One region of the Psychrobacillus sp. FSL K6-2365 genome, then DNA from elsewhere that is predicted to be linked to it. Evidence: riboswitches for the same ligand, from Rfam matches in the RefSeq annotation. Region 1 holds a riboswitch; each other region holds the start of a gene.
What was found. Region 1 has a riboswitch for S-adenosylmethionine ahead of MKY29_RS21305 (cyclase family protein). Riboswitches for the same ligand answer to the same signal wherever they lie in the genome.
Positions count from the first base shown of each region.

Region 1 (4,524 bases):
GAATGTAATCGAGATGTTACACAGATTAACCCCAAACTTCTTTAGAAATATCAACAATATATTTTAGTTTTTCCCATTGTTGTTCTTCGGTAAGCTTATTACCGTGATGGGTGGAAGCAAAGCCGCATTGAGGACTAATACTTAGTTGCTCTAATGGTACATATTGAATTGCTTCTTCAATTCGAGCAAGAATGTTGTCCTTGTTTTCTAATTCACCTGTTTTAGAGGTGAAAATACCTAAAACTACTTTTGCTCCTCCGTTTGGTATATGAGCAAGGGGCTGAAAATCTCCAGAACGATTATCATCGTATTCTAAGAAGAATCCATCCACTTTTTCTTTTGCAAATAATGTCGGAGCTATCAAAGCATAGCTTCCACCAAAAGCCCAAGTAGATTGATAGTTTCCACGGCATAGATGTGTCGTGACTACTAAGTCTGCTGGTTTACTTTCTAGGATACCATTGACGACCCTTAGAGCGAGATCTATTAAGTATTCTCTTTCTCCTTCTTTATATGGAATATCTGGAGAAGAAAGACCTGCAATATAAACATCGTCAATTTGTAAATATCTAACTCCTGCCTTATAAAAGGCTTGTATAGTTTCTTGATAAGCAGCAATTACATCCTTTGCAAATTCTTCTACATCTGGATAGACTTTCTCATCTCGGATTCCAGGATGGAACAATTGGTTAGGACTTGGGATAGTTTGTTTGGCAACAGCACGACCAGCTACAATCTCATTAAAATCAATAAAGTCTTGGATAAATGGATGATCTGGGTTGAAAGAGATTTTGCCGATATTGCGAACTTCGTATTTCTCTGTTTCTATCCCTTCAAATATATACCCTTTTTCGGGTACATACCCTTCAAAACCATTTAAATGCTCTAAGAAGTCTAAATGCCACCAGTCGCGACGAAACTCTCCATCTGTCACAAGCTCTAGACCTACCTCGATTTGCTTATCAACGATTCTTTGAATTTCTTTAGTTTCAACTGCTTTTAATTGTTCTCTAGTAATCGTTCCCTCCTTGTATTCTTTTCTCGCGGTTAATAAACTTTCTGGCCTTAACAAACTTCCTACATGGTCTGCTCTAAATGGTGCTTGAATAGCTGTTTTAACTGGCAATTTATCCATCTCCTTTTATGGTAAAATAGCAAATGATCGTACTGGGAATCCAGAGGCTTTCTCTGGTTTTGGAACGATATTGAATATAATAGCTCCTTTTGCAGGGAGCTTATCTAAGTTCGTTAATAGCTCTATTTGGTAAGTATCTTGTTCAAGCACGTAATATTCTCCATGTAATGCGCCATTTTTTAGATAATCCACACTTGAATCAGTGTCAAATGTTTCATGTCCTATAGCTTTAACCTTTCTTTCTTGGAATAAGAACTTTAATGCTTCTATTCCCCATCCTGGTACGTGATTATTACCATCTGTATCTTTATTATTAAATGCTTTTTCGTCTGGCCAACGTTTACTCCAATCAGTACGAAGTGCGACAAATGAGCCTTCTTCGATTTTTCCATGTGCTTTTTCAAATGTTAAAATATCATCCACTGATAAAGTAAAGTCATTATCTTCAGCAGCTTCCTTAGACTGGTCAATGACAACTAATGGTAATACGAGTTCTTTTAATTCCAGTTCTTCTAAGTAACGAGAATCTCTAACAAAATGAATTGGTGCGTCTATATGCGTGCCATATTGCCCTGCAAATTGAAAGCTTTGTGCAAAAAATCCATCGTCATGATTAAACAATGTGTCTATTTCAGCTGCCTTAAAAGCTGAAAAATGTGGTGAGTTTGCTCCGAATATATGTGTTAAATCTACCCACTGCTTTTCTTTTAAAGTGTTGAAGGCTTTTAATAATTCCGATGACATATTTGATTTCTCCCCCTATTTTTATAGTTTAAATCAAATAAAACCCCTTCTTAGAAACAAGAAGAGGTTTACACGTCACCAGTGATTATTCTCTTCTTATCTTCAAGCTAACGCTTCTGGAATTAGCACAGTACATAATTGCCTGTTGCTGAGGTATCATAGGGCCAAGTCCCTCCACCTCTCTTGATAAGAAAGTTGTTTTATTTGATTAATGCCTAGTATACAAATAGAAATTATATAAGTCAACAATAATTTTTGATTTATTTAGAATATATTCTTTTTAATGAATCTCGTTGGTCCTCTTTTAGGTTTATCTTTGATCGAATTGCTTTGGCCATTTCTTCTGCTTCTTCTACTGTTTCTGCTAGATTTAACTCCATCAAAGTGGCAACAGCCATTGTCCCTGCTCTTCCACCACCTGAATTACAGTGAAAGTAGACATTTTTACCCTGGTTATATGCTTGAACGACTTCATGGATACCAGCTTTAATTGAATCAACCTGTTCGTTTTGTCCATCCAAAATCGGTTGATGTACCTTTAAATTTTCAGCAGGATGATCTTTAGATGCAACCCTTAGGTCGAAAATAATATCTATTTGTTCATTAGCTAATAGAGGTTCAACCCCATCTACGCCTCCTACAAATATGCGATTCGGGATTAAGGCTTCATAATTATTTTTTTCCATACTACCTCTCCTTTGTTTTAGATTCATTATAACAGGGAGACTATGAGATAATAAGAAAAGTCAAGCGTCTATGGAAACCTAGAAAAGCGTTGGAGCTAGACAGACACTGAATAAAAGGTTATACATTTTAATTAATAAGAAAAGAGATTGTGATGAAAGTGAGGGATTCCTATGATTCGCACGATTGGTATAACGACCGATCATGATATAGTAAGTGACTTTCCATTAGAGGATATAAAACAAAAAAAGTTTGAATGGTACTGGATTGATATTGGTGAGCCCTCCAAGGAAGAGGAGCTTATACTTAGTTCTTTTTTTCATTTTCACCCACTCGCTATTGAAGACTGTCTACAAAGACTGCAGCGACCTAAGGTAGATTATTATGATGGATACAACTTCTTTGTTTTACATACGCTTAACGAGGAGACATTAGAGGCAGAAGAGTTAGATATATTTGTAGGTCAGGATTATGTAGTGTCATTTCATTTCCATCCAATGCATGAAATGGAGCAGGCACGAGAGCGTATTAGACAAAATCCACAAGGTTGGGATAGAGGTGCTATCCATGCAACTTATCATATAGTCGATAAAGTGGTGGATGCCTATTTTCCGATTGTCTACAAAATTGAAGACTATTTAAATGCTGTAGAAGATAAGCTCACTTATGATATGCGCCATTTTTCTATGGATTTGGTGTTCGATCTTCGAGGAGATTTGCTACGTTTAAGACGTACAGTTATTCCTATGAGAGATTTACTCTATCGAATTTTAAATTCAGAACGAATGAATTTACAACAAACTGAGCACACCTATTTTGCAGATATTTACGATCATTTAATACGACTGACAGAGATGATTGAATCGAACCGTGAACTTACCGCCGATATCCGGGATAGTCATATGTCGATAAATTCTAGTCGGATGAACCGTATTATGATGATACTAACGATTGTATCAACCGTTTTCATCCCCTTAACGTTTATCGTGGGAGTATATGGAATGAACTTCAAGAACATGCCCGAGCTTGAGTGGAAATATAGTTATTTTGTAGTGTTGGGCGCTATAGCTCTCATTGCTATTTCAATGCTTGGTTGGTTCAAGTACAAAGGGTGGTTTAACTTGTTTAAAGACTAACATAAGCAAAACTGACAAAAGACGCTCGGTCCTTTAAGATCAAAATCTATTTCTATTGTTTTCGAAGAGCTTTGGACAGACGTTTTGCTATATCTTCTTTTTTTCATGAATAATTTAATTCTGTTTATCTTTACTTGCTCTTGCCTATTGTTTACTTGCTTCCATCTCTGGCTTACTTGCAGTCAAGAATAGTTTACTTGCTCTAAGTCAATATTTACTTTCGGTCTATTGTCTATTACTTGCGAAACGGATAATTTTTCCAAAACTCTTTATTCATTTAAAACTTAAATGTGCAGAAATGTAATAGTTGTATCTTTAAATGTTTCTTCATATTCATCGTGCTTTCATAGAGACTTGCTTTAATTTGTATTAAAACTCACTTAATTGATGGTAGAGGAAATCATAGCGGTATTATTCATTTTTTATTGATTGGCTGTCCAATAATAAAACAATGCTGTAAATGTAAGTTTTTCTTCATGTGTCAAATTATGTGCTAGGGACACATGAATATTCATCGCCTGTACTTCAAAGGCAGGATGTGTAGCATATGGAAATATTCCAAACCGATACTTAGCTAATCTATGGCCGTCTAAGTCATTCACATCAATATCTCCATACATACTTTTAGCTTCCATTTGAAGCAACTTTTCGTTATTTGCATCAAATATAATAGCTCTATTTTTTATGGACATTGATGGCAAAACAATAGTAGTTACATGCAGATTATTATGGTCACACACCTTTATTTCTAAAAATTTCAGCCTATTTTTAATGGTGAATTTAGAAACTAACTTCTCGTCCATTGTTTTTAATTGATAAGTAATT
Region 1 is NZ_JBBOOO010000001.1:4,200,048-4,204,571, forward strand. Features, by position in the region: gene MKY29_RS21300 (5-methyltetrahydropteroyltriglutamate--homocysteine S-methyltransferase) at 26-1,126, opposite strand; gene MKY29_RS21305 (cyclase family protein) at 1,142-1,879, opposite strand; SAM riboswitch class I at 1,973-2,072, opposite strand; gene MKY29_RS21310 (protein-tyrosine phosphatase family protein) at 2,140-2,565, opposite strand; gene corA (magnesium/cobalt transporter CorA) at 2,737-3,699, shown strand; gene MKY29_RS21320 (hypothetical protein) at 4,122-4,524, opposite strand, start outside.

Region 2 (4,524 bases), 4.0 Mb from region 1:
ACAAACTGCTACAGTGCATACACGAGTTGTATCACCGAAAAAGACATCATCACGATGTTTCCCTAACACTTCAAATAGCGATGAATTTAAAGCGTTGATTTCTTTTACTTGTGCCAGTGAATAACGGCCTGCTTGTTCATCTCTCCAATTCAATCCTTTTTCATAATAGCGATAAGCAGTAATAGGTCCGATATTCGATTCATTTACCACATATAATGAAGGAATCTTTATAGCTAATTGCTCCTGGAATGCTAAATTCACACGAACATAATTTGCTAGGAGCTGTTGGTATCCCGTCTTACCAAACGCCAACAATGCAGCATAAATGGCAATCGAACTACCCATACGTGAGCATTCTAACGTATAACCAGTGTGATACGATCCATACCCTCTATTTCCAACATACGGCGTATCAAAATCTTCTAAGTCCAATAAACCTAGATATTTACCTTCCTTCACTAAAAACAGACTCGTTAAGTAAGGGGTTTGTCCAAGCTTTTGGAAATCAAAACATAAACTATCAGCCAATGATATATACTGCATTCGTTCACGAATATGTTGAAGACTTACTAGCACTTCTTGTTCAAAATGTAGAGGGTTATTTTCAAAATCATAATCATTAAAGAATGCATAAAATCCACCAAGTGCAGAATCGGCATGAATATGGATAGGTTTCAAATTATATTTACCTTCGAAAGCTGTGGCCATTTCTTTAATCGCTTTTACATCGTCAATAGCAAAGTTATCTGTTGCACCAGTAGTTGCAACTATATACACAGGAATGCCGCCTTTTTCAATAACTTCCGTTAATCGCATTTCCAGATCTTCCATATCCATAGAATGATCCGCCCCAGCTTTGACACGAACTAGATGATTGCTTCCAATACCAACAGCCTCTACAGACTTCAATAAACTATAATGTGCATTTTCAGATGCAAAACAGTATAAATTATTTGGAACGCCTTCTTCTTTTGCGTTAGGGAACTGTTTTGCTATTGCCATACGCAAGCCACTGAACACAGCGCCTTGTCCGCCCCAAGTTGTGTAACCAAAGCTTTCAGTAAAATCATATCCAACTAGCTTCGACATCATGGAGACCACTTTTACTTCACATTCAGCTGCAGCTGGTCCGTAAACATCCCATAAGTTATTACCATTTAATAATGAGTTAGTTAATAGTCCAAGGACGCCGGGAATACTTGCCATTGGCAGTACATTTGTTACGAAGTTTCGTGTATGATATGGATGACCTTTCATTAAATCAGTCAATTCTCCAACTACTTCGTCCATTCCTTTGCTATTTAGCGGTACTTCGTAATCTTCCATTAACTCTTTATAAAAGTTTGCGGAACGTTCTTGTATCGGTCCAAGCATCGTTTTATTTGGATCTTTCAAAGCATCCATGGATGTTAATATTGTTTCTACGTAGCCTAATAGCTGTTCTCTCTGTTTTCCATTACCATCTTCACTTTGGAAAAGCTGTTGTATATTCTTCATTTTTTCACCCTTCTTGGTCAATATTTACTATCGATAGATATAGTTTATAGTTCGTTATACTCCCGTATAGTATATACTTATTAGACTATAAAAGACTAGAAATTTCGTCACAAATAGAAAATAAAGAATACTTTAGAATATTTGTAATATTTATGCAAAGAGGAGCTTTTAAAGGGGGTAAACAAAATATTTTTTAACTTTTCGAAAAAGTGTTGACAAATAGTTTGATAGAAATCTATACTGTGTAACAAGATGGAAAACTAAATCTAAATACTCTTATCAAGAGTGGCGGAGGGAATAGGCCCTACGATGCCCGGCAACCAACAAGTTCTTAACTTGGAAAGGTGCTAAATCCTACAAATTCTAATACGAATTTGGAAGATAAGAGGAGGAACATGCGAATTTGCACCCTCTTCTTAATTGAAGAGGGTTTTTTGTTTGTTCTAATCCTCCTTCGCCTCCATAAGCGTCCATCTAAACTACATTTTAGGAGGAATTCAAATGACAAATCTTCAAAAAGAAACACTACTTTTACATGGTGGCCAACAACCAGATCCAGTGACAGGCTCACGAGCAGTACCTATTCACAAGACTACATCATTCGTTTTCAAAAATACAGAACATGCGCAAAACCTATTTGCTCTTGCGGAAACTGGTAATATCTATTCTCGTATTACGAATCCAACGGTGGATGTTTTTGAACAACGAATTGCATTATTAGAAGGAGGGACAGCAGCAGTTGCACTTTCTTCTGGAATGGCAGCTATTGCATTTTCTATTTTAAATATTGCAGGAGCGGGAGATGAAATTATTGCTGCCGAAAATTTGTATGGTGGTACATTTAATTTATTCGCTCATACATTGCCGAGATATGGAATTACAGTGAAGTTTGTAGATTCAACTAATCCAGAAAATTTCCGAGCAGCAGTTACGGATAAGACAAAAGCGTTTTTTGCAGAAATCATTGGAAACCCTAGCTTAAATGTATTAGATGTTGAAAACGTTGCAGCTATTGCTAACGAAGTAGGAGTTCCATTGTTGGTAGATAGTACTTTTGCTACTCCCTATGGATCGAATCCGATTAAGCATGGTGCACATGTAGTGATTCACTCGGCAACTAAATGGATTGGCGGTCATGGAACAACTATCGGTGGGGTTGTCATAGATGGAGGAAATTTCAATTGGAACTCTGATAAATTCCCTGGATTCACACAGCCGGATGTAACCTACCATGGTTTAAGATACGGAATAGATGTTCCGAGTGTAGCGTTTGCAGTGAAATTACGTGTTCAATTGCTTCGTGATTTTGGTCCAACACTAAGTCCTGAAGCCGCTTTCTCCTTTCTACAAGGATTAGAAACACTTCATTTACGTGTACCAAAGCACAATGAAAATGCGCAGAAAATTGCGGAGTACTTAGAAAACAACGAAGAAGTGACTTGGGTTAATTACTTAGGCTTAGAAAGTCATCCTTCACATGAGCTTGCTAAAAAATACTTACAGAATGGTTTTGGCTCTATCCTAACTTTTGGGGTTAAAGGTGGTAAAGAAGCAGGACGCAATATTATCGATAATATAGAAATTTGGTCGCATGTAGCTAACGTTGGCGATGCCAAATCACTAATAATCCACCCAGCATCTACAACACATCAGCAGTTAACTCCAGAGGACTTAGTGAAATCGGGAGTTTCAGAAGACTTAATCCGCTTGTCTGTAGGGCTAGAGGCAGTCGAAGATTTACAGACTGCACTCGAAAAGGTACTCCTAGAAAAAACAAATGTCCTCTCTAGGTAGAATTTTATTGATAATTGAGTGAAAATAGGCTACAATGTGTAAAATAGTTCTTCTAATATAACTGCGAATAAATTTTACTAATAAAAGCAAATTGGAACTCAATTGTGCGGATTCATTTGGAGGAGATAGCATGGCGACGATAAAAGCAGCAATCCTAGGTTTCGGAACAGTGGGGCAAGGGATTTACCACATTGTAAATGAAAAAAGAGAAGATCTTAAAAAGTCTTTAGGCTTAGATTTAGAAATTAGTGCGGTTCTCGTAAACAATGTTGGAAAAGAGAGAATAGCTACACCCGGTGTCCTAGTTACTGATAACTTTGAGGATATTATCAATATTCCTGGTCTTCAAGTAGTCTTCGAGGCAATCGTAAATGAGGAACCTGCATATAACTATCTATGTAGAGCAATTGATAAAGGGTGTCACGTTGTAACAGCTAATAAAGTGATGTTTTCCAAGTATAGTATCCCATTGCATGAGCGTGCAAAGTCTCGTGGAGTATTTATCGGATATGAGGCAACAACAGCAGGCGGAGTTCCAGTTATTAAGACATTGAAAAATTTACTACAAGTTAACTCAGTAAAAAGAATTCAAGGTATCTTAAACGGCACTTCAAATTACATCCTGACACAAATGAGACAAGATGAATGTCAATTTGATGATTCATTAAAAGAAGCGCAGGACCTTGGCTATGCAGAAGCAGATCCATTTAACGATGTGTCCGGGCAAGATGCATTCCGTAAACTGATGATTCTAAGTGCACTTGCATTTAAAAAACAGCCCAATTGGAATGATGTTCGAGTAGTAGGTATAGACGAAATCTCATTAGAGGACGTCCGTAAAGCGAAAGAACAGGGACTACGATACCGTCACGTGGCAGAAATAGAGCAAGACGAAAATGGAGAACTATACGCTTCCGTAGGACCTCAGCTCGTAGGACCAGATCATCCTTTGTACTCGATTGAAGGAGTAAACAACGCGGTGGCTTTAGATACAAACTATATTGGAACATTAACATTAGTCGGTCCAGGAGCAGGAATGTATCCAACGGCAAGTGTAATGGTAGAGGATTACGCGGAGATAATCGGTAAAAGAGCAGGTTTTTTCATTACGATCTAAGTTTAATTTTAGTGGTACCAGAGTCAATTTCATAATTATTTATTACCATAGAAAATACGAATATTTATGTGATATTATCGGTTTATTTAAAGTGGACTTTGTTAATTGGAGCGCAA
Region 2 is NZ_JBBOOO010000001.1:217,563-222,086, forward strand. Features, by position in the region: gene MKY29_RS01100 (pyridoxal phosphate-dependent decarboxylase family protein) at 1-1,497, opposite strand, end outside; SAM riboswitch class I at 1,771-1,885, shown strand; gene MKY29_RS01105 (O-acetylhomoserine aminocarboxypropyltransferase/cysteine synthase family protein) at 1,999-3,291, shown strand; gene MKY29_RS01110 (homoserine dehydrogenase) at 3,422-4,408, shown strand.
Region 2: linked by a shared signal. The riboswitch ahead of MKY29_RS01105 (O-acetylhomoserine aminocarboxypropyltransferase/cysteine synthase family protein) and the one ahead of MKY29_RS21305 (cyclase family protein) in region 1 are both predicted to bind S-adenosylmethionine.

Region 3 (4,524 bases), 2.3 Mb from region 1:
TGGGGACTGTTCAAATAGATAACGTTAGCGTATTAAGTTTACCAAAACAAGGTTCGACTGTTATCACCACTTTAAAAAAAGGAGAAGAATTCCCTGTCCTATCTACTGCATCAGGAGACTCATCTACCGTTATAGTGCATACTGTAAGTCCTGGAAATACATTATGGAAAATTTCAAACCAATACGGGATTCCACTTAGTGCACTTCAAGAGACAAATAAGCTATCTTCAGCAGAAATTCGAATTGGACAGAAATTAATAATTCCACAAACACATACACTATATACTGTTATAAATGGTGATACTTTATGGAAGATTTCTGAAAAATTCAATGTAACTATAAATGATTTAACTAAGTTGAACAGACTACAATCTTCAAACCTAATTGTCGGTCAAAAATTAAACATTCCCGATTATTACGTACAAATTCAGTTGTTGGGTGGTAAAAAAGGCTGGGTTAATAAATCACTTTTAAAACAAACGAACCAGCAACGAATCGTAATGGGATGGAAGTATAACGGAAGTTCGCAAAATTATTCACAACAATTGAAGCACTCTAATTTAAATGTGGTGTCACCAAGATGGTATACTTTAAATAACACAGGTAATTTTGTTTTAATTACAGCTGACACAAATTATCTGAAAGATGCACATAACAAAGGCAAGAAAGTTTGGCCCCTAATTGGAAATAAATTCGACCCAGTTTTAACTGACTTGGTATTAAGTAATCCTGAAAAACGCAAAAAATTAGTGTCAACGCTTAAAAATTCTTTAGTTCAAACAAAAAGCGATGGAATAAATGTGGACTTTGAAAACATCGATCCGAAAAACAAGCAAGATTTTATCCGCTTCGTAACCGAACTTAAAAACGCTCTTCATCCACACGGAATTAAAGTATCTGTAGACGTTACTCGCGAAAACAAGGATCCTTTTTGGTCTGGCAGTATAGACCGTTATGCGTTAGGTCAGGTTGCTGACTATATCATTATGATGGGGTATGATGAGCATTGGGGAGGTAGTCCAATAGCGGGGTCTGTAGCTTCTATGCCATGGGTTCAAGAAGGTATTGAACTGTTACTGGAAGACGTACCATCTCACAAGATTATCTTGGCGGTACCTTTCTACACAAGAGAATGGATTACTAATTTAACGACAAAAAAAGTGAAAAGTATCGACCGTACAATGGGTGAGGTTGAACAAATTATCTCTTCAAAAAATCTTATAAAAGTTTGGGATCAAAATACCCAGCAAAATTATGTGGAATTTACTGCAAACGGGGATAAGCACCAAATATGGGTAGAGGATAAACAATCTATCAAACTTCGTATAGACCTTGCTAACCAATTTAACTTAGGTGGAGCAGCTGCTTGGTATATCGGCTCTGAAACACCTGATATTTGGAATATACACCATTTCAACAAATAAATGGAGTGTGAAACCCTAAAATTTAATAACAATTTTCAACCTGAGTCTATATTTAGATGAACTCAGGTTGTTTTAATTTTCCACTAAAAGTAAAAGCACCCAGTCTTTCTCTAAATTACGAGTTGACTGGAACCTTACCCTCTCATCTTCAATCCTGAATCTTATTTTTCAGATTAGGTAGTCACCCATACTTTATATATATTTAATCCATCCTGCTGAGTATTGACTCTAAATGTGTCTATCGAAGCTAATCTAAAAGCAAGAGAATAAGCAATTTTGTAGTCTGAGGTTATATATCCATCGTAAATTCTTCCGTAAATTTCATTTGCTAAAGAATCGGCCCAAACATCGGCTTCATACAATGTTTCAAAAATTATTTCTTCTCTTTTCCACCTAATATTCATAGCTACACCAACTTTGTAAAGTTATTCCCATTCATAAGGTGTTTCTTGGTAAACATAATAATTCAACCAATTGGAAAATAGCAAATGTGTATGTGACCGCCATGAGTTCATTGGCTTTTGTGATGGATCATTGTTTGGAAAATAATTTTCTGGAACATCAATCTCCACACCTTTTGATATATCTCTTTGGTATTCATCTGCAAGTGTTGTTGCATCATACTCTAAGTGACCAGTAATCATAATATGCTTTTTATCTTTAGATATTACTAGGAAAACACCTGCATCTTCCGAATTGGAAAGCAATATCAGTCGAGGGTCTTGTTTAATCTCGTCGTATAACACAGCCGTGTAACGAGATACAGGTGCATAAAATTCATCATTAAATCCTCGTACTAATTGAATGGTTGGATCGGATAACCGATGACTAAATACACCAAAACATTTTTTGGGTAGGTCGAATTTACCAATACTATAATGATGATAAAGCGCTGCCTGCGCTCCCCAACAAATATGAAGAACAGAGGTCACATGCGTTTTGGACCATTCCATTATTTCAGTCATTTCAGGCCAATAATTAACATCCTCGAATGGTAAATGCTCAATTGGAGCACCTGTAATAATCATTCCATCAAATTTTCTGTGTTTGATATCCTCAAAAGTCGTATAGAAAGTATCTAAATGAGTTTTACTAACATTTTTGGAATCATGTGTTGCCATATGTAAAAAAGTCACATTTACTTGGAGTGATGTATTCCCTAATAATCGTAACAATTGAAGTTCGGTTTTCTCCTTTTCAGGCATAAGATTCAAAATAATTATGTTTAATGGACGTATATCTTGAGTTATTGCTCGATCGGTATCCATGATAAATATTTTCTCTTTTTTAAGAAGTTCAGCTGCTGGTAATTGTTTAGGTATATTTATCGGCAAAATAGTACTCCCCCTTAAATTTAAAAACCCTCTTTTCCTTTATATAAGAAAAGAGGGTGAACGTTTTGCTCTCGATTCTTATCTTTCAAGAAATTATATCTTGTAGGAGTTAGCACCTTTCTGATAAATCAGAGGTTGCTGAAGCTTCAACGGGCCATGTCCCTCTGCTTCTCTTGATAAGAGTTATTAAATTATAATGTTCTTTATTAAAGAATATTAACATGTGTTTTCCAATAATTCAACTTCTTTTAAACTTTGAAACGATTTACTGCTTCCGCAAGTTTATCACTAAGCTCTGTTAAGGTCTCGGATGCTGCAGCAACCGACTGAATCGCTCGTAACTGCTCATCAGAAGACGCACTCACTTCTTCACAGGCTGCTGCAGTTTGTTCTGAAGTTGCAGCCATCACTTGAATAGTATCTACTACCTGATCTTTATAGTTGGAAACCTGTTCAATTTCTGCTGAAACTGCATCAATAGATGTTTGTAAACTATTCATCAATATTGATATTTCACTAAATGTTAACTCAGTATCAGTTACAACAGAACCTTGTTCGCGGAATGTTTTGATGGTGTCTGTCATTTGCTCCCCTACAATATGGGATTCACTTTGTAGCTCCGTAATAGTTTGTTTTACTTCCTCTGTGGCTTTAGCAGATTGTTCTGCAAGCTTTCGCACCTCATCCGCAACGACCGCAAAGCCCTTTCCATGCTCACCTGCACGGGCCGCTTCAATACTTGCATTCAGTGCGAGGAGATTCGTTTGTGATGAGATTTCCATAATGGTTTCCATAACACTGCCAATCGCTTTTACTCTAACTTCTAAAGTTGTAAACAATGTAGACATGGAGGTAAGATTAGACTCCCAGTTTTGGAAAGAAGTTTTCAATTCACTCATTTGGTTTTGACCATTTGTATTCATTAAATTTGCTTTAGTAGCTATATCAGTCATCGTTATTGATTTTTCGTTAATGAGATTGATTTGCTCGCTTAAGTGCACGGAACTCTCTGTTACTTCACCAGCATCTTCTGCTGATTTAGATGCACCTTCTGCAATTTCACTAACAGCTAATGACACTTGTTCCGCAGAAGCATTTGTTTCTTCAGCTACAGCACTTAAATTTTCAGAATTTGACTGCACGTTATTTGCGGACTCTTTTACAACCTGAATAATTTCATTCATACTGCTAGACATTTTGTTGAAGTTTGTAGCAAGTTGACCAATTTCGTCCTTAGACCCTATATTCGCTTGTACAGTTAAATCTCCATCAGCAATAGAATCCATTAATTTTTTTAGTTGGCCGATTGGTTTTAAAATAGCGCTAATCATGAAATATAATACGATAAATATGATTGCCTCAATGGCTAAAACAATTATTATTATCATTGTACGTATACTGTCTGCTGTTTCGTTTATCTTATTTTCCTCATAAACAGCTCCTATTTTCCAATCCAATTCTGGTAAAGTTGTAAATACAGTAATTGTATTAGTACTCTCCGTTCCGTCAGTCACATTTCCACTTTCCAAGGAACTAGATAGCATTTTTTTAACTGATGAATTCTCAGATATGTTTTCACCAAATAAAGTGGGATGAACTATAGCATTACCATCTGCATCCACAATAATTGGATAACCTTCATAACCTAACTCATTGTTTGCTAACGTTTCTGTTAATTTGGATAATAGAATATCAATGGCTAATACACCAACCACTTGGCCATCTCTAATAACAGCTTTTGCACCAGAAATTGCATATTCTCCAGT
Region 3 is NZ_JBBOOO010000001.1:1,930,328-1,934,851, reverse strand. Features, by position in the region: gene MKY29_RS09240 (LysM peptidoglycan-binding domain-containing protein) at 1-1,424, shown strand, start outside; gene MKY29_RS09235 (hypothetical protein) at 1,598-1,828, opposite strand; gene metA (homoserine O-acetyltransferase MetA) at 1,850-2,758, opposite strand; SAM riboswitch class I at 2,834-2,941, opposite strand; gene MKY29_RS09225 (methyl-accepting chemotaxis protein) at 3,007-4,524, opposite strand, start outside.
Region 3: linked by a shared signal. The riboswitch ahead of metA (homoserine O-acetyltransferase MetA) and the one ahead of MKY29_RS21305 (cyclase family protein) in region 1 are both predicted to bind S-adenosylmethionine.